Regions from separate parts of the Bordetella saccharivorans genome, predicted to be linked through region 2. Evidence: predicted binding sites of a transcription regulator. Region 2 holds the regulator's gene; the other holds the start of a gene.

Region 1 (11,545 bases), 1.3 Mb from region 2:
GCCGACGTCAGGCCATCCATGGCCAGCCCGGGCGGCGCCTGCGCCAGCGTCGAGTGGATGCCGAGCACATGCGCCGGAAACCGGCCGCCGAGGATGGTGGTGACCACGCCTCCCCAGTCGCCGCCGTGGGCGAGGAACCGGCCGTAGCCGAGCCTGCCCATCAACTCCACCCATGCGGCGGCGATCTTTTCGGTGCCCCATCCGGTGGCGGCCGGCTTGTCGCTGTAGCCGAAGCCCGGCAGCGATGGCGCCACGACGTGGAACGCCGGCGCGCCGGCATCTGGTGGGTCCGCCAGTTCGTCGATGATGTCGACGAACTCGGCGATGCTGCCCGGCCAGCCGTGCGTCAGGATCAGGGGCGTGGCGTCCGCGCGCCCGGACCGGCGGTGCAGGAAGTGGATGCCCAGGCCGTCGATGGTCGTGCGGAACTGGCCGATCCGTTCGAGGCGCGCCTCGAACGGCCGCCAGTCGTACCCGGTGCGCCAGTAGTCCACCAGCTCGACGAGGTCGGCGAGCGGGACGCCCTGGTCCCAGCGGCGCGGGCCGGGCGGGGCGCGCCGGACCGTCTCGGCTTCCGGCAGCCGCGCCGCGGCCAGGCGCGCGCGCATGTCGTCGAGCTCGGCCTCGGTTGCGCGGGCTTCGAACGCTTGTATGTCGCTGCTTGAATGGGGCATGGGACCTCCAGGCTATCGTGGAGCCGGCCATGGCTATTGTGAACCGGCTTAGATGGTTCTAACATGTGCGCCATGACAACGTCAATCAAGCCCGGCGGCTCCCTGCGCGCCGGGTTTCCCGGTTTTCGCCTCGGCAGCGTGCTGGCGACCAGCTTTACGGGAACCCTGACAGAGCGCCAGGGCAACCCCGTGGAGCGCATCCCCACGCCGCGTCGCCTGATCGACTGGCTGGCCGTGTACGGCCTGGCGGTGGACTCCTGCAGCGCTGCCCAGCTCGAGCTCGCCCGCGAACTGCGCGAGGCGATCCACGCCGCCGCTACTGCGGCCGCGATGGGGCGCGCCCTGCCTGCGGCCGCCATCCACGTCATCAATGCGTGCAGCGCGCGGGGCCGGGCCGCCGCGATCCTGGCGCCCGAGGGCAAGCGGCAATGGCGGCTCGGCCCGCCGCGTCGCGTGGAAGATGCCCTGAGCGTGATCGCCGCCGACGCGATCGGCATCATCGCCGGCGAGCGGGACGGAAAACTGGCCTTGTGCGCCTCGCCGACCTGCCGGGCCGCCTTCTTCGACACAAGCCAGAGCCGCACCCGCAGATGGTGCGACATGAATACATGCGGAAATCGCCAGAAGAAAGCGCGCTTCAATGCCAATCGGCGCGACAAGCCGGCCGGGGAGGACGCCGGACATTGAGCCGGGACAAGGAGGGCAAGTGGTGCGAATGGTGTGCAGGTGTCAGACACCTCTGCGAGGTGTCTGACACCTAATATGCGTGCGAGACAGGAGCAGCCATGCCCCATCGGGGACGCGCGGATCCGGCTCCGCCGGTCCGCAGCGTCGCCCCCCTGGGGGGGAAGCGCGCAGCGCTTCGGGGGGGGACCCTACTTCTTCATCATGTCGAAGAATTCGGCATTGGTCTTGGTGGCGCGCATCTTGTCCAGGATGAATTCCATCGACTGGACTTCGTCCATGTCGTGGATGAACTTGCGCAGCACCCACACCTTCTGCAGCAGCTCGGGCTTGATCAGCAGTTCTTCGCGGCGGGTGCCGGACTTGTTCAGGTTGATGGCCGGGTAGACGCGTTTTTCGGCCAGGCGCCGCTCGAGGTGCACTTCGGAGTTGCCGGTGCCCTTGAATTCTTCGTAGATGACCTCGTCCATGCGGCTGCCGGTCTCGATCAGCGCGGTGCCCAGGATGGTGAGCGAGCCGCCTTCCTCGAGGTTGCGCGCCGCGCCGAAGAAGCGCTTGGGACGCTGCAGGGCGTTGGCGTCGACGCCGCCGGTGAGCACCTTGCCCGAGGCCGGCACCACCGTGTTGTAGGCGCGCGCCAGGCGGGTGATGGAATCCAGCAGGATCACCACGTCCTTCTTCATCTCGACCAGGCGCTTGGCTTTCTCGATGACCATTTCGGCGACCTGCACGTGGCGGGTGGCCGGTTCGTCGAAGGTGGAGGCGACCACTTCGCCGCGCACCGTGCGCTGCATCTCGGTGACTTCCTCGGGGCGCTCGTCGACCAGCAGGACGATCATGACGGCGTCGGGATAATTGGTGGTGATGGCGTGGGCGATGTGCTGCATCATCACCGTCTTGCCCGACTTGGGGCTGGCCACGATCAGGCCCCGCTGGCCCTTGCCGATGGGGGCGAAGATGTCCATGATCCGGCCGGTCAGGTTTTCTTCGCTCTTGATGTCGCGTTCCAGGCGCAGCGGCTGGTTGGGATGCAGCGGCGTCAGGTTCTCGAACATGATGCGATGCTTGATCGCCTCGGGCGCCACGCCGTTGACCTTGTCGACCTTGACCAGGGCGAAGTAGCGTTCGCCGTCCTTGGGCGTGCGCACCTCGCCTTCGATGGAGTCGCCGGTGTGCAGGTTGAAGCGGCGGATCTGCGACGGCGAAATGTAGATGTCGTCGGTGCTGGCCAGGTACGAGGTCTCGGGCGAACGCAGGAACCCAAAGCCGTCGGGCAGGACTTCCAGCACGCCATCGCCGAAAATCTGTTCGCCCTGCTTGGCGCGCCGCTTCATGATGGCGAACATCAGCTCTTGCTTGCGCAAGCGGTTGGCGTTTTCGATTTCCAGGCCGGCGGCCATTTCCAGCAACTGCGAGACGTGCAGCGCCTTCAGTTCATTGAGGTGCATCGCGGTGAAAGGGGGAAAGTAGAGAAGGGCTCTGGCGGCGGGCCACGGACGGGCCCGCGCGGTACAAAGGCGCCGGCGGCGCCGGCGCCGGCGCGTGGTTTACAGCGCGTAGTTTACAACGTTACAGCGCGCCGTCCAGGAAAGCGGTCAGTTGCGACTTGGACAGGGCGCCCACCTTGGTGGCGGCGGCCTGCCCGTCCTTGAAGAGCATCAGGGTGGGAATGCCGCGGATGCCGTACTTGGCGGCGGTGCCCTGGTTTTCGTCGACGTTGAGCTTGGCGACCGTCAGGCGGCCGGCATATTCGGTGGCGACTTCTTCGAGGATCGGCGCGATCATCTTGCAGGGACCGCACCAGGCGGCCCAGTAGTCGACCAGCACGGGCTGGCTGGACTTGATCACATCGGCATCGAAGCTGGCGTCGCTGACGTTCTTGATTTGCTCGCTCATGGTGATTCTCGGTTCAGCAGCATGGGTCACGCCTCGCGGCCCTGCCGTTTTGTTCTACTGATAGGTTGGTAAGGGTTAAGCATACCACTGTTGATAACAACAGGGTTTGCCGGTTTTGTGTAGGATTGGCGACGCGGCCCGGGGAGCCGGGGCCGGCGCTTGCCGGCGCTGCCGCCCCCGGGCCGCCAGATTTGTCATCGTACCGAATTCGGGGCTGGTCAGGTCGTGCGCATCCCACCTCGGGCCGCGCAGAATCTGGACTTGTCCTTAAAATGTCGGTTTTTTTCCACAGATGTTGGGGATAACTTGGCTACACCACGTTACACCGAAGCGTCCATCCGGGTCCTGAAGGGCCTGGAGCCGGTGCGCCAGCGCCCGGGCATGTACACCCGCACCGAAAATCCGCTGCACGTCGTGCAAGAGGTCATCGACAACGCCGCGGACGAGGCACTGGCCGGCTACGGCAAGCAGATCCAGGTCACCCTGCACGCCGACGGCAGCATCTCGGTCGAGGACGACGGCCGGGGCATCCCGGTCGGCCTGCACCCCGAAGAAAAGGCGCCCGTGGTCGAGCTGGTCTTCACCCGCCTGCATGCCGGCGGCAAGTTCGACAAGCAGGGCGGCGGGGCGTACGCCTTTTCAGGCGGCCTGCACGGGGTGGGCGTGTCGGTCACCAATGCGCTGGCCACGCGGCTCGAGGTCGTGGTCTGGCGCGATGGCGGTCCTACCCGCCTAGTCTTCAAGGGCGGCGACGTGGCCGAGCCCCTGGCCCCGTATCCCGAGGCCGGCCGCAAGAAGTCCGGCACGCGGGTGCGGGTCTGGCCCGACCCCAAATATTTCGACAGCGCGCAGATCCCCCTCGGCGAGTTGACCCACCTGCTGCGCAGCAAGGCGGTGCTGCTGCCGGGCGTGAAGGTCAGCCTGGTCGTCGAGAAAACCGGCGACACCAAGACCTGGCAGTATGAGGACGGCCTGCGCGGCTACCTGGCCGAGGCCCTGGCCGGCGCCGAGCTGATGGTGCCTTTCTTCGAGGGCCAGCAGTATGCCGGCGCGGACCACGAAACCTTCGCCGACGGCGAGGGCGCCCAGTGGGTAGTGGCCTGGACGGAAGACGGCAACGCCGTGCGCGAGTCCTACGTCAATCTCATTCCCACCCCGGCCGGCGGCACGCACGAGTCCGGCCTGCGCGAGGGCCTGTACGGCGCCGTCAAGGGCTTCGCCGAGCTGCATGGGTTGCTGCCCAAGGGGGTCAAGCTGCTGCCGGAAGACGTCTTCGCCCGCGCCAGCTTCGTGCTGTCGGCCAAGGTGCTCGACCCGCAATTTCAGGGGCAGATCAAGGAGCGGCTCAACAGCCGCGACGCCGTGCGCCTGGTAGGCGGTTTCTCCAAGAGCGCGCTCGACCTCTGGCTGCACAGCAACGTCGAATACGGCAAGAAGCTGGCCGAGCTGGCCATCCGCCAGGCCCAGGCGCGCGCCCGCTCGGCCCAGAAGGTCGAGAAGCGCAAGAGCTCGGGCGTGGCGGTGCTGCCCGGCAAGCTCACCGACTGCGAATCCTCCGACGCCAGCCGCACCGAGGTCTTCCTGGTAGAGGGCGATTCGGCCGGCGGGTCCGCCAAGATGGGCCGCGACAAGGAATTCCAGGCCATCCTGCCGCTGCGCGGCAAGGTGCTCAATTCCTGGGAAGTCGACCGCGACCGCCTGTTCGCCAACAACGAAATCCACGATATCGCCGTGGCCATCGGGGTCGACCCGCACGGCCCGAACGACACGCCCGACCTGTCCGGGCTGCGCTATGGCCGCATCTGCATCCTGTCGGACGCCGACGTCGACGGCTCGCACATCCAGGTGCTGCTGTTGACGCTGTTCTACCGGCACTTTCCCAAGCTGGTCGAGGCCGGCCACGTCTACGTGGCCAAGCCGCCGCTGTTCCGGCTGGACGTGCCGGCCCAGGGCAAGCGCCCGGCGCGCAAGATCTACTGCCTGGACCAGGGCGAGCTCGAGGCCGCGCAGGACAAGCTGCGCAAGGAAGGGGTGCGCGAGGGCGCCTGGAGCATCAGCCGATTCAAGGGCCTGGGCGAGATGAACCCGGAGCAGCTCTGGGAAACCACCATGAATCCCGACACCCGCCGCCTGCTGCCCGTCGGCTACGGCAGCCTGACGCCCGAGGACACCACCCGCATGTTCGACATGTTGATGGGCAAGGGCGAATCGTCGCAGCGCCGCGCCTGGATCGAAGAAAAGGGCAACCTGGCCGAACTCGACATCTGAGCCGCGCCCCCCGGCCGGCTCCCTGACAGTACACGCAACCGCTTAGACACATGACCGACAGCAATCAACCCGGCTTGTTCGACGAGGCCGCCGGCGAGGCCGACGAGGCCATCACGCTGGCCCGCTACGCCGAGCAGGCCTACCTGGACTACGCCGTTTCCGTGGTTCGCGGCCGCGCGCTGCCCGATGTGGGCGACGGCCAGAAGCCGGTGCAGCGCCGCATCCTCTACGCCATGCAGGACATGGGCCTGGGCCCCGGCGCCAAGCCGGTGAAGTCGGCCCGCGTGGTCGGCGACGTGCTGGGCAAGTATCATCCGCACGGCGACCAGGCCGCCTACGACGCCATGGTGCGCATGGCGCAGGATTTCTCCCTGCGCTATCCGCTCATCGACGGCCACGGCAATTTCGGCTCGCGCGATGGCGACAACGCCGCGGCCATGCGCTACACCGAGGCCCGCCTGACGCCGTTCTCGCGCCTGCTGCTGGACGAACTCGACGAGGGCACGGTCGATTTCGCGCCCAACTACGACGGCAGCCAGCAAGAGCCGCAGATGCTGCCGGCGCGCCTGCCGGTGATGCTGCTCAACGGCGCTTCCGGCATCGCGGTGGGCATGGCCACCGAGATCCCGTCGCACAACCTGCGCGAGATCGCGCAGGCCTGCGTGGCGCTGCTCAAGCAGCCCAAGCTGCCGGACGAGGATTTGTACGCCATGGTGCCGGGGCCGGATTTCGCCGGCGGCGGCCAGATCATCACGCCGGCGGCCGACATCGCGCAGATCTACGCCGGCGGGCGCGGTTCGCTCAAGGCGCGGGCGCGCTGGCAGTTCGAGGAACTGGCGCGCGGCCAGTGGCAATTGGTGGTCCATGAGCTGCCGCCGGGCACCTCGTGCCAGAAGGTGCTGGAAGAGATCGAGGAAATCACCAACCCCAAGGTCAAGGCCGGCAAGAAGAGCCTGACGACCGACCAGCAGCAGGGCAAGGCGGTCATGCTGAACCTGCTGGACGCGGTGCGCGACGAGTCGGGCAAGGACGCGGCGGTGCGCCTGGTGTTCGAGCCCAAGACCTCGCGCGTGGACCGCGACGAGTTCGTCAACACGCTGCTGGCCCAGACCAGCATGGAAAGCAGCGTGCCGGTCAACCTGGTGTGCATCGGCACCGACGGCCGGCCGCGCCAGAAGGGGCTGCGCGACATTCTCACCGAGTGGCTGGCGTTCCGCACCGACACCGTGGTGCGCCGCACCCGCCATCGCCTGGACAAGGTCATCGACCGCATCCATGTGCTGGAAGGGCGCATGGTGGTGTACCTGAACGTCGACGAGGTCATCCAGACCATCCGCGAGTCCGACGAGCCCAAGGCCGCGCTGATGCAGCGCTTCAAGCTGTCCGAGCGCCAGGCCGAGGACATCCTGGAAATGCGGCTGCGCCAGTTGGCGCGCCTGGAAGGCATCAAGATCGAGCAGGAACTGGCCGACAAGCGCGACGAACAGGCGCGCCTGCAGGAACTGCTGGACAACCCCGCCTCGCTCAAGCGCCTGCTGGTCAAGGAGATCGAGGCCGACGCCAAGCAGTACGGCGACGAGCGCCGCACGCTCATCGAGACCGCCGAGCGCGCGGTGCTCGAGACCAAGGTGCTGGACGAGCCGGTCACCGTCATCGTGTCGCAGAAGGGCTGGCTGCGCGCCCGCCAGGGGCACGGCCACGATGCCTCGCAATTCGGCTTCAAGCAGGGCGACGACCTGTACGGCGCGTTCGAGTGCCGCACCACCGACACGCTGATCGCGGTGGGCGACAACGGCCGCGTCTATTCGGTGGCCGTCGCGGGCCTGCCGTCGGCGCGCGGCGACGGGCAGCCGGTCACCACCATGATCGACCTGGAGCCCGGCACGCGCATCGTGCACAGCATCGCCGCGGCGGCCGATACGCGCTGGCTGCTGGCCACCCAGCGCGGCTTCGGCTTCGCGACGCGCCTGGGCGACATGGTGTCGCGCCAGCGCGGCGGCAAGCAGTTCATCACGCTCGAACAGGGCGACGCCCTGCTGCGGCCGGTGCCGCTGTTCGAGGGCGCGCGGCAGCTGGCGCTGCTGTCGGCCAAGGGCAAGTTCCTGGTGTTCGGGCTGGACGAGGTCAAGACGCTGGCGGGCGGCGGCCGAGGCACCATCCTGATCGGCCTGGACGCCGCCGACAAGCTGGCCCAGACCGTGCCCGTGGGGCCGGCCGGCCTGCGCGCCGCCGGCATCTACCGCAACAAGCCGACCGAGGACATCCTGGCCGGCGCGGCGCTCGAGGCCTACGTAGGCAAGCGCGCCCGCAAGGGCCGCGCGCTGGACGTGCGGCCCAAGCAGCCGGTGCTGTCGCCGGTGCTGTGAGGGAACCGCGCGCGCTAGGGGTCTCGCGATAGGTGTCTGACACCCCTATGCCGCGATAGCGGCTTGCCCCGGGGTGTCTCGGGGGTGTCAGGCACCTGACTCCGGACGCCTGGTCACCCGCCTACGTGATAGGTGTCTGACACCCCTATGCCGCGATAGCGGTTTGCCCTGGGTGTCTCGGGGGTGTCAGACACCTGGCTCCAGATGCCTGGTCGCCTGCCTACGTGGTAGGTGTCTGACACCCTCATGCGGCGATCGTGACTTGCCTCGGGGTGTCTCGGGGGTGTCAGACACCTGACTCCGGACACCTGGCCCCCAGGCGCCTGCGCCTTCAGCGCAGGATCGCCACGCCGTCCGCCGCCTTGACTCCCTGGCCCTCGGGCAGCACGAACAGCGGGTTGATCTCCGCCTCGGCCAGTTTGTCCCCGAGCTCCCCGGCCATGTGGGCAAAGGCCAGGATGGCGTCGACCAGGGCCGGGATGTCGGCGCGCGGCGCGCCCCGGTAGCCTTCGAGCAGCGCGCGGGTCTTCAATTGGCCCACCATGGCCTCGGCGTCGGCGCGCGTCAGCGGCAGCAGGCGCAGCGCGGTGTCGTTGAACAGCTCGGCGGCCACGCCGCCCATGCCCAGCAGCACCGCGGGGCCGAGTTGCGGGTCGTGGTGCAGGCCGAGGATCATCTCCACGCCGCCGCGCACCATTTCCTGGACCAGCAGGCCTTCGACCGGCGCGTCGGTGGCGGCACGCACGGCCTGCAGCATGGCCCGGCCGCGCGCCTCGGCGTCAGCCGCCGGCACGCCGACCGCGACGCCGCCGATGTCGCTCTTGTGCGCCAGCTGCCGCGACAACACCTTGATCACTACGCGCTCGCCCAGTGCCGTCGCGGCAGCGGCTGCTTCGGCCGGCGTGGCCGCGATGGCCTCGCGCACGGCGGGAATGCCGAAGCGCGCGAACAGCGCCTTGCTGTCGGCCTCGTGCAATGGGCCGGCCGACAGGGCGCGCACTTGCTTGCCGGCCGCCCGCCATGCGGCCTCGTCGGCCGGCACGCGGCCGGCCGGCGGGGCGGCGGGCGCCGCCCCGCGCGCCAGCATGGCCGCGAAAGCCGATGCGCAGCTCTCGGGCGCCGCGAATGCCGGAATGCCCTGGCGGTTCAGGCCGGCCACGATGTGCGGCGCATGCGGGCTGACGTAGACCAGCACGGGCTTGTCGCTGTCCCGCAGGCAATCGCGCACGGCGCCGGAGACCAGCTCGGGATGCTGCAGCGACGACGACCCGGCGATGACCACCGCGCCATCGTAGCCCGGGCTGGCCAGCAGCGCGCCGAGCGCGCCGCGCAGCAATTCGGGCTTGAGTCCGGCCAGCGTCAGGTCGATCGGATTGCGGCTCAGCACGGCGTCGCCGCCGCTTTCCAGCGCGTCCAGCCGCGCCGCGGTCGTGTCATCGGGGGCGGGCGTGTCCAGGCCGGCCAGGCCGCAGCTGTCGGCCACCAGCGTGCCGGCGCCGCCAGTGGAGGTCAGGATGGCGATGCGCCGGCCCGCCAGCCGCCGGCCGGTGGACAGCGCGGCGGGAATGTCCAGCAAGTCGGCGAAGGTCTGGGCGCGGATCACGCCGCATTGCGCGAACAGCGCGTCGTACATGCGGTCGGCACCGGCCAGTGCGCCGGTATGCGACACCGCCGAGCGCGCGCCGGATTCCGACCGGCCCACCTTGAAGACGACCAGCGGCTTGCCCAGCCGCGCCGCGCGCAGGGCGGCGGCGCGGAAGGCGGCCGGCTTGCGCAGGCCTTCGATATATAGCGCGATCACGGCGGTGGCAGGATCGTCCAGCAGGCACTCGACCAGGTCGGCCACATCCAGGTCGGCCTCGTTGCCGGTCGAGACCAATTTCGAGAAGCCGATGCCGCGGCTGGCGGCGCGCGACAGCATGGCCCCCAGCACGCCGCCGCTCTGCGACACGACGGCGATCGGGCCGCGCTGCAGGTCGTCCATTTCCAGCGCGCCGCTGGCCGACAGCGTGATGCCGTCGGTCAGGTTGACCAGGCCGATGGTATTGGGCCCCAACAGCGGCATGTCGCCGGCGGCCTCGCGCAGCGCGCGCTGGCGCTCGGCGCCTGCGGCGCCGGTTTCCTGGAAACCGCTGGCCAGCACGACGGCCGCGCCGGCGCCGCGCTCGGCCAGGTCGCGCACGGCCTGCGCCGCGCGCGCGGCGCCCAGCAGCACCAGGCCCACGTCGGGCGCCTCGGGCAGGGACGCCACGTCGGCATAGCAGGGCAGGCCGGCGATCGTGTCGCTGCGCGGGTTCACCGGGTAGATCCGGCCTCCGTAGCCGTGCTTCTGCAGATAGGCGATCGGGCGGCCGGCGGTCTTGGCGGACTCCGACGAAGCGCCGATCACGGCCACGCTGCGCGGCCGCAGCAGAGAGTCGAGTTGTCGCATCGCCTGTCTACCCCTTGGCCGCGGTCTTGGCCAGGAACGCCGCCACCGAGGCCCGGTGTTCGGCCGTGGTATAGCAGACTGCCTGGGCCTGGCTGCTCATGGCGAACGATTGCTCGGCGCTCAGTTCGAAGGTCTGGTTCAGCATGGTCTTGGACAGCGCCAGCGCCGTCGGCGAGCCGTGCGACAGCTCGGCCGCCCAGACGCGCGCCTGGGCCAGCAGCGTATCGGCCGTGGCGATGCGGTCGATCATGCCCAGCGCCAGCGCCTCGTCGGCCGCCACGCGCCGGCCGGAGAAGATCAGTTCCTTGGCGCGCGCCAGGCCCACCCGGCGCGGCAGGAAATACATGCCGCCGCCGTCGGGGATCAGGCCCCGGTGGATATACGTCATCGACAGGTGCGCGCAGTCGGCCGCGATGACGAAATCGCACGACAGCGCCATGTCGCAGCCCAGCCCGGCGGCGGCGCCGTTGACGGCGGCGATGGTGGGCTTGGGCAGCTTGAACAGCGCGGTCACGGCATGATGGGTGCGCTGCTGGCGCTTCCAGCCGTTGAAGGCGACTTCGCCGGCCGGGGCGTCCAGGCGCGCCTGCATGCCCTTGATGTCGCCGCCGGCGCAGAAGGCCGGGCCGGCGCCGGTCACCACCAGCGCGCGTATCGCCGGGTCGCGCGCGGCGCGGTCGAGCGCCTCCAGCAGTTCGCCGCGCATGGCGTCGTCGATGGCATTGCGCACGGCGGGACGGTTCAGCGTCAGCACGCCGATGCCGTCCTCCACGCTGAGCAGGATGGCGGCGGTGGGCGGGGTGTCGATAGAGGACATGGTCGATCCGGATGACAGGGGATAGGATGGAAGGTCAGTTCTGCTGCAGATGGGCGTCGCGCACCACCTGGCTCCAGCGCTGTTGCTCGGCTTTGACGTAGCTGGATAATTGCTGCGGCGGGCCGGCGTCGACCACCAGGCCTTCTTCGGCCACGCGCTCCTGGAAGGCCGGGGCCTGCACCGCGCGGGCGATGGCCGCGTGCAGGCGCTGCACCGCGGCGTCCGGCGTGCCGGCCGGCGCATAGACGCCGTACCAGCTTTCCGCCTGGTAGCCCGGCACGCCCGCCTCGGCCACGGTGGGCAGGTCGGGGAAGGCTTGCGAGCGCTCTGCCGACGTGACCGCCAGCGCGCGCAGCTTGCCGCTCTTGATGTGGGACGCGACGCTCGCCACCGTGGTGAACATGAGCTG
Region 2 (11,545 bases):
GGGACGTATGCCTCGGGTTGGTAGTAGTCGTAGTAGGAAACGAAATACTCGACCGCGTTCTTGGGAAAGAACTCGCGCATCTCGGCATACAACTGCGCGGCCAGGGTCTTGTTGGGGGCCAGCACCAGGGCCGGCCGACCCAGCCGGGCGATGATGTTGGCCATGGTGTAGGTCTTGCCCGAACCCGTCACCCCCAGCAGGGTCTGGTACATGAGGCCGTCCCGCATCCCCTGGGTCAGGCCTTCGATCGCGGCAGGCTGGTCGCCCGCCGGCGGATACGGCTGGTACAGGTGGAACGGGCTGTCGGGAAAATCGACGAATCCGGGAGCGGTCATGCTAGACTGTCTCAGGGTAAACCCCCCATTATCCACAGCACCGCCGGGTGCGTCCACCTATCGCTTGCGAACCTTCATGAGCTCTCTTTTCGATTCCGTCGAACTTGCGCCGCGCGACCCCATCCTGGGGTTGAATGAACAATACAACGCCGACTCCCGCCCCGGTAAGGTCAACCTGGGCGTCGGCGTGTATTACGACGACGATGGCCGCATCCCGCTGCTGGCCGCCGTCCGCAAGGCCGAGACGGCGCGCATCGAGGCGGCCGCGGCGCGCGGCTACCTGCCCATCGAGGGCATCGCCGGCTACAACAAGGGCGCCCAGACGCTGCTGCTCGGGGCCGACTCCCCCCTGGCGGCGGAAGGCCGCGTCCTGACGGCCCAGGCCCTGGGCGGCACGGGCGCCCTGAAAATCGGCGCCGATTTCCTGCGCCAGCTGCTGCCGCAGGCCAAGGTCCTGATCAGCGACCCCAGCTGGGAAAACCACCGCGCCCTGTTCGAGCGCGCCGGCTTCCCGGTGGAAACCTACGCCTACTATGATCCCGCCACGCACGGGCTGGACTTCCAGGGCATGCTGGCCTCGCTGCGGGCCGCCCCGGCCCAGAGCATCGTCGTGCTGCACGCCTGCTGCCACAATCCCACCGGCGTCGACCCCACCGCCGAGCAATGGCAGCAGATCGCCCAGGTCGTCAAGGAACGCAACCTGGTGCCGTTCCTCGACATCGCCTACCAGGGCTTCGGCGCCGGGCTCCAGGAAGACGCCGCGGTGGTGCGCCTGTTCGCCGACCTCGGGCTGACCATGCTGATCAGCTCGTCGTTCTCCAAGTCGTTCTCGCTGTACGGCGAGCGCGTCGGCGCCCTGACGGTCGTGGCTGGCAACCAGGACGAAGCCAAGCGCGTGCTCAGCCAGCTCAAGCGCGTCATCCGCACCAACTACTCCAACCCGCCCACCCACGGCGGCACGGTCGTTTCCACGGTGCTGAACACCCCCGAACTGTACGCCCTCTGGGAACAGGAACTCGCCGGCATGCGCGACCGCATCCGCCTGATGCGCCAGCAACTGGTCGACAAGATCAAGGCGGCCGGCGCCACCCAGGACTTCAGCTTCGTGCTGCAGCAGCGCGGCATGTTCTCGTATTCCGGGCTCACCGCCGCCCAGGTCGACACGCTGCGCGAAGAACACGGCATCTACGCCGTCTCGAGCGGCCGGATCTGCGTGGCGGCCCTCAACAGCCGCAATATCGACACCGTGGCCAAGGCCATCGCGGCCGTCCTCAAGCAATAGGCAGCGGCAAGCTTCGCGCCCGTCCAGGCCTCCGCAAGGAGGCCTTTTTCATGGCGGCGCGCGGGCGCCATCCGCCCGGCCGGGCGAGCAGGCACTTGCATTTTTGCCGCGGGTCGTCCAGAATCGCCGCTGTATATCCATACAGTTCGAACCGGAATACCGCCATGGCCAGCAAACTCACCGACCGCCAGCAGGAAATCCTCGACCTCATCCGGCAAACGGTCGCGCGCACCGGGTTTCCGCCCACCCGCGCCGAAATCGCCCGGGCGCTGGGCTTCCGCTCCCCCAACGCAGCCGAAGACCACCTCAAGGCGCTGGCCCGCAAGGGCGCAATCGAGCTCACCGCGGGGGCCTCGCGCGGCATCCGCCTGAAAGACCCCGCCGAGGCAACGGCCGCCACGCCCGCGGCCGCGTCCGCCATGGCGAACCTGGCCGACGCCGTCGGGCGCCTGCTGCTGCCGCTGGTGGGCCGGGTAGCGGCCGGCAGCCCCATCCTGGCGGCCGAACACGTCGAACGCGAAGTCGGGGTCGACGCCGGCCTGTTCGCCCAGGCGCCCGACTACCTCCTGAAGGTGCGCGGCATGAGCATGCGCGACGCCGGCATCCTCGAAGGCGACCTGCTGGCCGTCAAGCGGGCGGCCGAGGCCCGCAACGGCCAGATCGTGGTCGCCCGCCTGGGGGACGACGTCACCGTCAAGCGCCTGCAACGCCACAATGGCCGCATCGAATTGCTGCCCGAAAACCCCGACTTCTCTCCCATCGTGGTGGACGGCACCCAGGAATTCGCCCTGGAAGGCATCGCGGTCGGGCTCATCCGCACCCACGCCCTGCACTGATCCCCGCCCCGCACGGCGGGTGACACAAAAAAGGGTGGCCCGCGGGCCACCCTTTTCCATTGGCGCCAGCCACGCTGGGGGCGCCTGCCTGGCGATCAATGCTTGAACATCGGGTCGCCGGGGGCACCGGTTTCCGCCGGCTTGGCCACCAGGGCTTCCTTCACCGCCTCTTCCTCGGCCAGCGGTTCGGGCATGCGCTCCAGCGCCAGCTCCAGCACCTTGTCGATCCAGCGCACCGGCACGATCTCGAGGTGGTTCTTGACGTTGTCCGGGATCTCGGCCAAGTCCTTGACGTTCTCTTCGGGAATCAGCACGGTCTTGATGCCGCCCCGGTGAGCCGCCAGCAGCTTTTCCTTCAAGCCGCCGATGGGCAGGACCTCGCCGCGCAAGGTGATCTCGCCGGTCATGGCGACATCGGCCCGCACCGGAATGCGCGACAACGCCGACACCATGGCGGTGGTAATGGCGATGCCCGCCGACGGGCCGTCCTTGGGCGTGGCGCCTTCCGGCACGTGAACGTGCATGTCGTGCTTTTCGAACACGCTGTCGGCGAAACCCAGACGGCGCGCGCGCGAACGCACCACCGTGCGCGCCGCCTCGACCGATTCCTTCATGACGTCGCCCAGCGACCCGGTGCGCTGGATGGCGCCCTTGCCCGGCATGTCGGCGACTTCGATGGTGAGCAGGTCGCCGCCCACTTCGGTCCAGGCCAGTCCGGTCACCTGGCCGATCTGGTTTTCCTTCTCGGCCATCCCGAAGGTATAGCGCCGCACACCCAGGTAATCGCTGAGATTGTCGGCATCGACGTGCACCGGCGCGTGAGGCTGCTCGGGCTTGCCCTCGGCCTTGGCCTTGTCGCTTTGCGCGAGCAGTTCCTTGACGACCTTGCGGCAGATCTTGCCCACCTCGCGCTCGAGCGCGCGCACCCCTGCTTCGCGCGTGTAGTAGCGCACGATATCGCGCAGCGCGGAATCGTCGACCGTCAGTTCGGCCTCCTTCACGCCGTTGTTCTTCATCAGCTTGGGCAGCAGGTGGTCGCGGGCAATGTGAATCTTTTCGTCTTCGGTGTAGCCCGACAGGCGGATCACCTCCATGCGGTCCAGCAGCGCCGGCGGGATGTTCAGCGTGTTGCTGGTGGCCACGAACATGACATCGGAGAGATCGAAATCCACCTCGATGTAGTGATCCTGGAACGTGTGGTTCTGTTCCGGGTCAAGCACCTCGAGCAGCGCCGAGGATGGATCACCGCGGAAATCCATGCCCAGCTTGTCGATCTCGTCGAGCAGGAACAACGGGTTGCGCACGCCCACCTTGCTCATGTTCTGGAGGATCTTGCCGGGCATCGAACCGATGTAGGTGCGGCGGTGGCCACGGATCTCGGCCTCGTCGCGCACGCCGCCCAGCGCCATGCGCACGAACTTGCGGTTCGTGGCCCGCGCGATCGACTGGCCGAGCGAGGTCTTGCCCACGCCCGGAGGGCCCACCAGGCACAGGATCGGCGCCTTGACCTTGTCGACGCGCTGCTGCACGGCCAGGTATTCCAGGATGCGTTCCTTGACCTTTTCCAGGCCATAGTGATCGTCGTCGAGCACGGTCTCGGCATTGCCGATGGAGTTGTTGATCTTGCTCTTCTTCTTCCAGGGAAGATTGATGAGCGTATCGATGTAGTTGCGCACCACGGTGGCCTCGGCCGACATGGGCGACATGAGCTTCAGCTTCTTGAGCTCGGCATCGGCCTTCTTGCGCGCCTCCTTGGGCATGTGCGCGGCGATGATTTTCTTTTCGAGCTCTTCGATATCGGCGCCCTCTTCGCCTTCGCCCAGCTCTTTCTGGATGGCCTTGACCTGCTCGTTCAGGTAGTAGTCGCGCTGGCTCTTCTCCATCTGCTTCTTGACGCGGCCACGGATGCGCTTCTCGACCTGCAGAATGTCGATCTCGGTTTCGAGCTGCGTGAGCAGCCCCTCGAGGCGCTCGGACGTGCCGAGGATCTCGAGCATTTTCTGCTTTTGCTCGAGCTTGAGCGGCAAATGCGCGGCGATGGTATCGGCCAGGCGGCCGGCATCATCGATGCCCGCCAGCGAGGTGAGGATCTCGGGCGGGATCTTCTTGTTGAGTTTGACGTACTGCTCGAACTGGGCAACGATGGCGCGGCGCAGGGCCTCGGTCTCGGAGCCCTGCACGGCGTCGGGTTCGACGGGCGTCACCTGGCAGACGAAATGCGATTCGGCATCGTCGATGCTGTCGATGCGGGCACGCTGGGTGCCTTCGACCAGCACCTTGACGGTACCGTCAGGCAGCTTGAGCATTTGCAGGATGCCGGCCACGCAGCCGATCTCGTAGACGTCGTCGGGCGTGGGGTCGTCCTTGCCGGCGGATTTCTGGGCCACCAGCATGATGCTCTTGCCCGCTTCCATGGCCACTTCCAGCGCCTTGATGGAGCGCGGACGGCCCACGAACAGCGGGATGACCATATGCGGAAACACCACCACGTCGCGCAGCGGCAGCAGCGGCAGGTCGATGGGTTCGGAAGGCAGGGTCTGACTGGCAGACATAGAGGATTCCTTGGTATGACTCGGCGTATCGGGAACGGAATCGCGGGCGCGTGACCCATTTATCCGTGTCGGTTACGTCTGATATGGGAACGATAGCCGAAAAATCAAGCAGCCGGCGGCCGGATGGCGTCCAGAGGCAAAAAAACCCGTTACAAAACGGGTTTTTTGCTGTGTTTTCAAGCAGCTGCGCCGCGCACCTGGTTGCGGGCCGGCTTGTCCGGCGCGGCCGCCTCGTCGGCGTAGATGAGCAGCGGCTTGCCGTCGCTGTCGATGACGTTTTCGTCGAGCACCACCCGGCTGACGTTGCCCTGGGAAGGCAGGTCGTACATGGTGTCCAGCAGCGCCGCTTCGATGATCGAGCGCAGGCCGCGGGCCCCGGTCTTGCGCTTGAGCGCCTTGCGGGCGATGGCCTTGAGCGCGCCGGGGCGGACGTCGAGTTCGGCGCCTTCCATGGCGAACAGCTTCTGGAACTGCTTGATCAACGAGTTCTTGGGCTCGGTGAGGATCTGGACCAGCGCCGCTTCGTCGAGCTCGTCCAGGGTGGCCACCACGGGCAGGCGGCCGACCAGCTCGGGGATAAGGCCGAACTTGATGAGGTCTTCCGGCTCGACCTCGCTGAACAGCTCGCCCACGCCCCGCTCGGACTTGGCCCGCACGGACGCGGAAAAGCCGATGCCCGATTTCTCGGTGCGGTCGCGGATCACCTTCTCGAGGCCATCGAAGGCGCCGCCGACGATGAACAGGATATTGGTGGTGTCGACCTGGACGAAATCCTGGTTGGGATGCTTGCGCCCGCCCTGCGGGGGCACCGAAGCCACGGTGCCCTCGATGAGCTTGAGCAGCGCCTGCTGCACGCCCTCGCCCGACACGTCGCGGGTGATCGAGGGGTTGTCGGACTTGCGCGAGATCTTGTCGATTTCGTCGATGTAGATGATGGCGCGCTGCGCCTTCTCGACCTCGTAGTTGCAGTTCTGCAGCAACTTCTGGATGATGTTCTCGACGTCCTCGCCAACATAGCCGGCTTCGGTCAGCGTGGTGGCGTCGGCCATCACGAACGGCACGTTGAGCATGCGCGCCAGCGTCTGGGCCAGCAGCGTCTTGCCCGAACCGGTGGGGCCGATGAGCATGATGTTGCTCTTGGAGAGCTCGACCTCGTCGCCCTTGATCTCGCCGTGGCGGATGCGCTTGTAGTGGTTGTAGACGGCCACCGCCAGCATGCGCTTGGGCAGCGTCTGGCCGATGACGTATTGGTCCAGGAAGGTCTTGATTTCAGCCGGCGTGGGCAGCTCGGACCGTATGGCCGCGCGCGCGGTCGCCTGAGCTTCCTCGCGGATGATGTCGTTGCAGAGGTCGATGCATTCATCGCAGATGAACACCGACGGCCCTGCGATCAGCTTGCGGACTTCGTGCTGGCTCTTGTTGCAGAACGAGCAGTGCAGTACCTTTGCGTCGGCCGATCCCTTTTTTTCAGGCATATGTGTTTCGTATCTCTGGTGAGAACGCGCCCGCCGGAAATCGGCCGGCGCATTCAACGCTTACTCGGACGTGACGGCACCGCACAGGCCCGGGGAATTCCGTTCGACTAGCCCTCGGAACGGGATGCGAGAACCTTGTCCACCAGACCATACGATACCGCATCTTCGGCCGACATGAAGTTGTCGCGCTCGGTGTCCACGGCAATGCGTTCCACGGGCTGGCCGGTATTCTCGGCCAGGATGCGGTTCAGGCGCTCGCGCAGGTCGAGGATCTCGCGGGCCTGGATCTGGATGTCGGAAGCCTGGCCCTGGGCGCCGCCCGAAGGCTGGTGAATCATGATGCGCGAATTCGGCAGCGTGAAGCGCTTGCCCTTCTTGCCGGCCGCCAGCAGGAAAGCCCCCATGCTGGCCGCCAGCCCGGTGCACAGCGTCGACACGTCGGGCTTGACGAACTGCATGGTGTCGAAAATGGCCATCCCCGCGTACACCGACCCGCCCGGCGAGTTGATGTACAGCGAGATGTCCTTGTCGGGGTTCTCCGATTCCAGGAACAGCAATTGCGCCACGATCAGGTTGGCCGTGTTGTCGTTGACCGGGCCGACCAGGAAGATCAGGCGCTCGCGCAGCAGGCGCGAGTAGATGTCGTACGCGCGCTCGCCGCGCCCGGATTGCTCGATGACCATGGGGATATACCCCAGGCCAGTGGGCGTGACCGACGACCCGCCGTACATTGCCGCATAGAAATCGGTGAAACGCTGCATGCTTACGCCATCCCCATCAGCTGATCGAAAGGCACCTGCTCTTCGGTGACCTTGGCTTTGTCCAGCACGTGCTGCACCACGTTGTCCTCGAGCACGATGGCTTCGATTTCGGCGCGGCGCTGGCGGTCGGTCAGGTAGTAGCTGACGACCTGCGCGGGCTGCTCGTAATTTTGCGCGAACTCTTCGATGCGCGCGCGCACCTGCTCGGGCTTGGCCTGCAATTGCGCCTGCTTGACCAGCTCCGAAACCAGCAGGCCCAGGCGCACGCGGCGCTCGGACTCGGTGGCAAAGGCTTCGGCCGGAATGGGCACCGACTCGGCGTTGGGCACGCCGCGCTGCTTCAGTTCCTCGCGGGCGGCCTGGACGCGGCCCTGCACGTCGTTGTCCACCAGGGCCTTGGGCACGTCGAACTTGCCGGCCTCGACCAGGGCATCCATGACGCTGGCCTTGGTGCGGCCCTGCGTGCGCGCCTTGACTTCGCGCTCGATGTTGGTACGGATGTCGGCCTTGAGCTTTTCGACATCGCCTTCCGCCTGGCCGAGCGCCTTGGCGAAATCGCCATTGACCTCGGGCAGCACGCCTTCGGCGACTTCCTTGACCGTGATGGTGAATTCGGCGGTCTTGCCGGCGACTTCCTTGCCCTGGTAGTCATCGGGGAACTTGAGCGGGAACACTTTCGTCTCGCCCGCCTTCAGGCCCTGCGCGGCGGCTTCGAATTCGGGCAGCATGCGGCCCTGGCCCAGCACGAAGGGGAAGTTCTCGGCCTTGCCGCCCTCGAACGGCACGCCGTCGATGGTGCCGGCGAAGTCGAGCGTGACGCGGTCGCCATCCTGGGCGGCGCGATCTTCGCGGGCTTCATAGGTGGCGCGCTGCTTGCGCAGCACGTCGAGCGTCTGCTGGACTTCGGCGTCGGACACGGCGGTCTCGTAGCGGGTCACGGACAGCGCGGCCAGGTCGGGCACGGCCACTTCGGGGTAGACCTCGAAGGTGGCGGTGAAAGCCAGCGTGTCGTCGGCCACGCCCTCGGTCTTCGGTTCGAGCGTAGGCGCGCCGGCGACGCGCAGCTTGGCGCCATCGATGGCCTGCTCGAAAGCGCGGCCGACCTGGCCGTTGATCACATCGTAGCGAATGCCGGGGCCGTGGCTGCGCTCGAGCATGGCCAGCGGGGCCTTGCCCGGACGGAACCCGGGCACCTTGGCGGTACGAGCCACGCGCTTCAACTGCGCCTGGACTTCCTTTTCGACGTCGGCCACCGAAACCGCGAGGTCGACGCGGCGTTCCAGACCAGAGAGGGTTTCAACCACAGGCTGCATCAAAATTTTCCGAGAAATTGGGTGAACGAACGAATAAACAGGGCATTTTACCGGAAACTTCAACCCCTCCGCGACAGGCGGAGCCGAGCCCTGGGGAAGTCCCCAAGGCAGTCGCCGGGCCGGCTGGCAAATTGGCGGCGCCGGGCTTGCCTAGAGATGCGCACAGCGCCCGGCGACCCGGCCCCGGACCGAACCGCCCGTGCAGATTTTTTTTACATCTGCGTGCCGCGCACGACAAAACGCCCCCACCGGCGCGGGGCCGCATGGGGGCGGGAAGCGCGGACGGGCCGCGCGCGCTAGCTGGTGACCTTGATGTTCTTGGCGCTGGGGCCCTTGGGCCCCTGCCCCACATCGAACGTCACGCGCTGGTTTTCCTGCAGCGACTTGTAGCCTTCGCTGCTGATTTCCGAGTAGTGCGCGAAAAGATCCTTGCTGCCGTCATCGGGCGTGATGAAACCGTAGCCCTTTTCAGCGTTGAACCACTTGACGATACCTGTTGCCATGGATGTGTCCTTCAGATAGCGATTGCTCGCGGGGCGACAGGCAGAACGGCAAGCGCGTCGCCAGTCCAGTGTAGGTGCGGCCATCGAAAAACGTCAAATATTGCAAATTGATGCAAATTCGTCGGCATCCGGCCATAGGTCTGGCCCCATATATGGCCTGCGGGCAACAAAAAAGCCCCCGCAGGGGCTTTTCGGAGCGCCAGGCCTTACAGGACCTGGATTTTCGTTGCTTGCGGACCCTTGGGACCATTAGCCGTCACAAAGCTGACGCGTTGGTTCTCTTCGAGGGACTTGAAGCCGTTGGCCTGAATTTCGGAAAAATGCGCGAACAAATCCTTGCCGCCTCCTTCCGGAGTAATAAAGCCGTAGCCCTTTTCCGAGTTGAACCACTTAACGACGCCGGTTTCCATACTGTGTTTCCTAGAGATAATGGGCAAATGCCCGGGGTCACGAATCAATCAAGGAGGGGACAGTAGAACAATAACGCTGGCCGGCAAAGGCACTGCACTGATCGAAAATCGCAACGCTTGAGATCGTGTGCCGTCACTATCGTTAGGTTCCCCTCACAAGTCAACATAATCCTCAAAAATACGTGCCAATAATGCAACAAAGCGCAACGGCACGCGGGCAAATTTGGAACTATTCAGGCGCGGGGCGGTCCCGCGCGTGTGCGCAGCCCGCGCGCGTCAGGACTCGAGCGGCAATCCCAGCAGGTCGAGGGCGGCGTTGTAGGCATCCGCATCCGCGCACAGGAATACGGCCACGTCGCCGGGGTTGATGTTGTCGAGCACCTGGTCGACCTGCTCTTGCGCCGTGTCGATCGCGTCCACGGCCGTGACGTGGATTTCCGCGCCCGCCTCGACCTTCTCGCGCGGCACGATATCGGCGACGGCCTCCAGGTCGGAAACGCCTGCCACCACGTACGTGTCGATGCGCTCGCCGTCCAGCGTGGTCTGCAGGGCAAGGCCGCCGGGGATCGCGGCGACTTGGCGGCTGGTGATGTCCATGATCGGGTCCTTTGCATGCGCGGGGACGCGACTATACCAGCCTGGCCGGCCGCGCGCAGCGGCTGGCTGGGCCGCAGCGCGGGATACTGGTATCGTGCCGCATGGACGGCTTTCGGGAGGAACGAGCCATGCAACGCGATTTCGATCTTGTGGTCACGATACTGAGCGAGCTGCGCGATGCCGACACCGCCGCGCTGTCCGAAGCCCATATCGTGGCAGCCGTGCACGCCAGCATGCAGGATGCCCCGCCCGCGCCCTTGATTGCCCACCACCTGGACATCCTGGCCGATGCCGGGCTGATCAAGGCCGCCCTCTCGATGGACGGCAGCCCGCACGACGCGCATTGGCGCCTGACCTGGAAAGGCCACGACGCGCTCGACCAGCAGGACAGCGAGGAAGACGACGGGGACGAGGAAGACGACTGAACCGCCGGTTCAGCCCAGACGGCCGGGCGCGCGGCGCGCGAGCCGCTGGTGGCGGACGCGCCGGGCCAGCAACGTGGCCGCCGTGCCGATGACCAGGAAGAACATGAAAGACGCCACGGACAGCAGCGCGGCGAGGTCGCCCAGGCCGGCGCGCGAGGCCAGCAGGGCCACGGCCGCCAGCACCACCACGCCGGCCAGTGCCACGCCGGCAAGACTGCGCGCCACGCTGCCGCAGCGTCCCAGTGCCGCGCCGCTTGCCAGGGCCAGCGCCACCACGGCGGCCATGGCCCAGAAGATGTACTCGTAGTGCTGCACCGCGGCCATCCGGCTGGTTGGGGCCGCCCCCGTCAAAGGGAGCGGCCGGGAACTGGTGCGAAGGGCGGGACTCGAACCCGCACACCTGTTACGGCGTCAGGACCTAAACCTGGTGCGTCTACCAATTTCGCCACCTTCGCAAAGCCAAGCCCGGTATTGTAGCTTGCTTGCTAAAATCTTGCGCCATGAACTCGCGCCTCGATGCCCTGCATCCCTATCCCTTCACCAAACTGCGGGCACTGCTCGAATCGGCCGGACCCGCGCCCGCCGGGCTGGCCCCGATCGACCTGTCCATCGGCGAGCCCAAGCACGCGGCGCCGGCATGCGTGGCGCAGGCACTGCGCGACAACCTGGCGGGCCTGTCGGTGTATCCCGCCACCAAGGGCGACGCGGCGCTGCGCTCGGCCATTGCCGGGTGGCTGGCGCGCCGCTACAGCATCCCCGCTCCCGACGCCGACACGCAGGTGCTGCCCGTGCTGGGATCGCGCGAGGCGCTGTTCGCGTTCGCGCAGACCGTGGTCGATGCCGCCGCACAGCCCCTGGTCGTGTGCCCCAATCCGTTCTACCAAATCTACGAAGGCGCGGCGCTGCTGGCCGGCGCGCAGCCCTACTACGTCAATGCCGACCCGGCGCGCGACTTCGGCAGCGATTGGCGCAGCGTGCCCGACGACGCCTGGCGCCGCACCGCGCTGGTGTTCGTGTGCTCGCCCGGCAATCCGGCCGGCAACGTCATGCCGCTGG

What was found. The regulator LexA, encoded in region 2, represses DNA repair genes until DNA is damaged. The targets are predictions, from matches to a motif close to ACTGTATNNNNATACAGT.
Region 1: the regulator LexA is predicted to act here: its motif matches at 3,341-3,358, upstream of ACKTT0_RS16600 (DNA topoisomerase IV subunit B).

What each region holds. Positions count from the first base shown of each region.
Region 1 is NZ_BAAFZO010000001.1:3,463,897-3,475,441, forward strand. Features, by position in the region: gene ACKTT0_RS16580 (epoxide hydrolase family protein) at 1-674, opposite strand, end outside; gene ACKTT0_RS16585 (CGNR zinc finger domain-containing protein) at 738-1,361, shown strand; gene rho (transcription termination factor Rho) at 1,550-2,806, opposite strand; gene trxA (thioredoxin TrxA) at 2,928-3,254, opposite strand; gene ACKTT0_RS16600 (DNA topoisomerase IV subunit B) at 3,561-5,522, shown strand; gene parC (DNA topoisomerase IV subunit A) at 5,573-7,888, shown strand; gene ACKTT0_RS16610 (acetate--CoA ligase family protein) at 8,220-10,319, opposite strand; gene ACKTT0_RS16615 (enoyl-CoA hydratase/isomerase family protein) at 10,327-11,136, opposite strand; gene ACKTT0_RS16620 (tripartite tricarboxylate transporter substrate binding protein) at 11,171-11,545, opposite strand, start outside.
Region 2 is NZ_BAAFZO010000001.1:4,760,991-4,772,535, forward strand. Features, by position in the region: gene uvrB (excinuclease ABC subunit UvrB) at 1-335, opposite strand, end outside; gene ACKTT0_RS22790 (amino acid aminotransferase) at 412-1,617, shown strand; gene lexA (transcriptional repressor LexA) at 1,782-2,453, shown strand; gene lon (endopeptidase La) at 2,549-5,005, opposite strand; gene clpX (ATP-dependent Clp protease ATP-binding subunit ClpX) at 5,182-6,480, opposite strand; gene clpP (ATP-dependent Clp endopeptidase proteolytic subunit ClpP) at 6,588-7,241, opposite strand; gene tig (trigger factor) at 7,244-8,554, opposite strand; gene ACKTT0_RS22820 (cold-shock protein) at 8,851-9,057, opposite strand; gene ACKTT0_RS22825 (cold-shock protein) at 9,264-9,467, opposite strand; gene ACKTT0_RS22830 (hypothetical protein) at 9,744-10,064, opposite strand; gene ACKTT0_RS22835 (DUF2513 domain-containing protein) at 10,193-10,489, shown strand; gene ACKTT0_RS22840 (hypothetical protein) at 10,499-10,804, opposite strand; tRNA gene ACKTT0_RS22845 (tRNA-Leu) at 10,858-10,944, opposite strand; gene dapC (succinyldiaminopimelate transaminase) at 10,990-11,545, shown strand, end outside.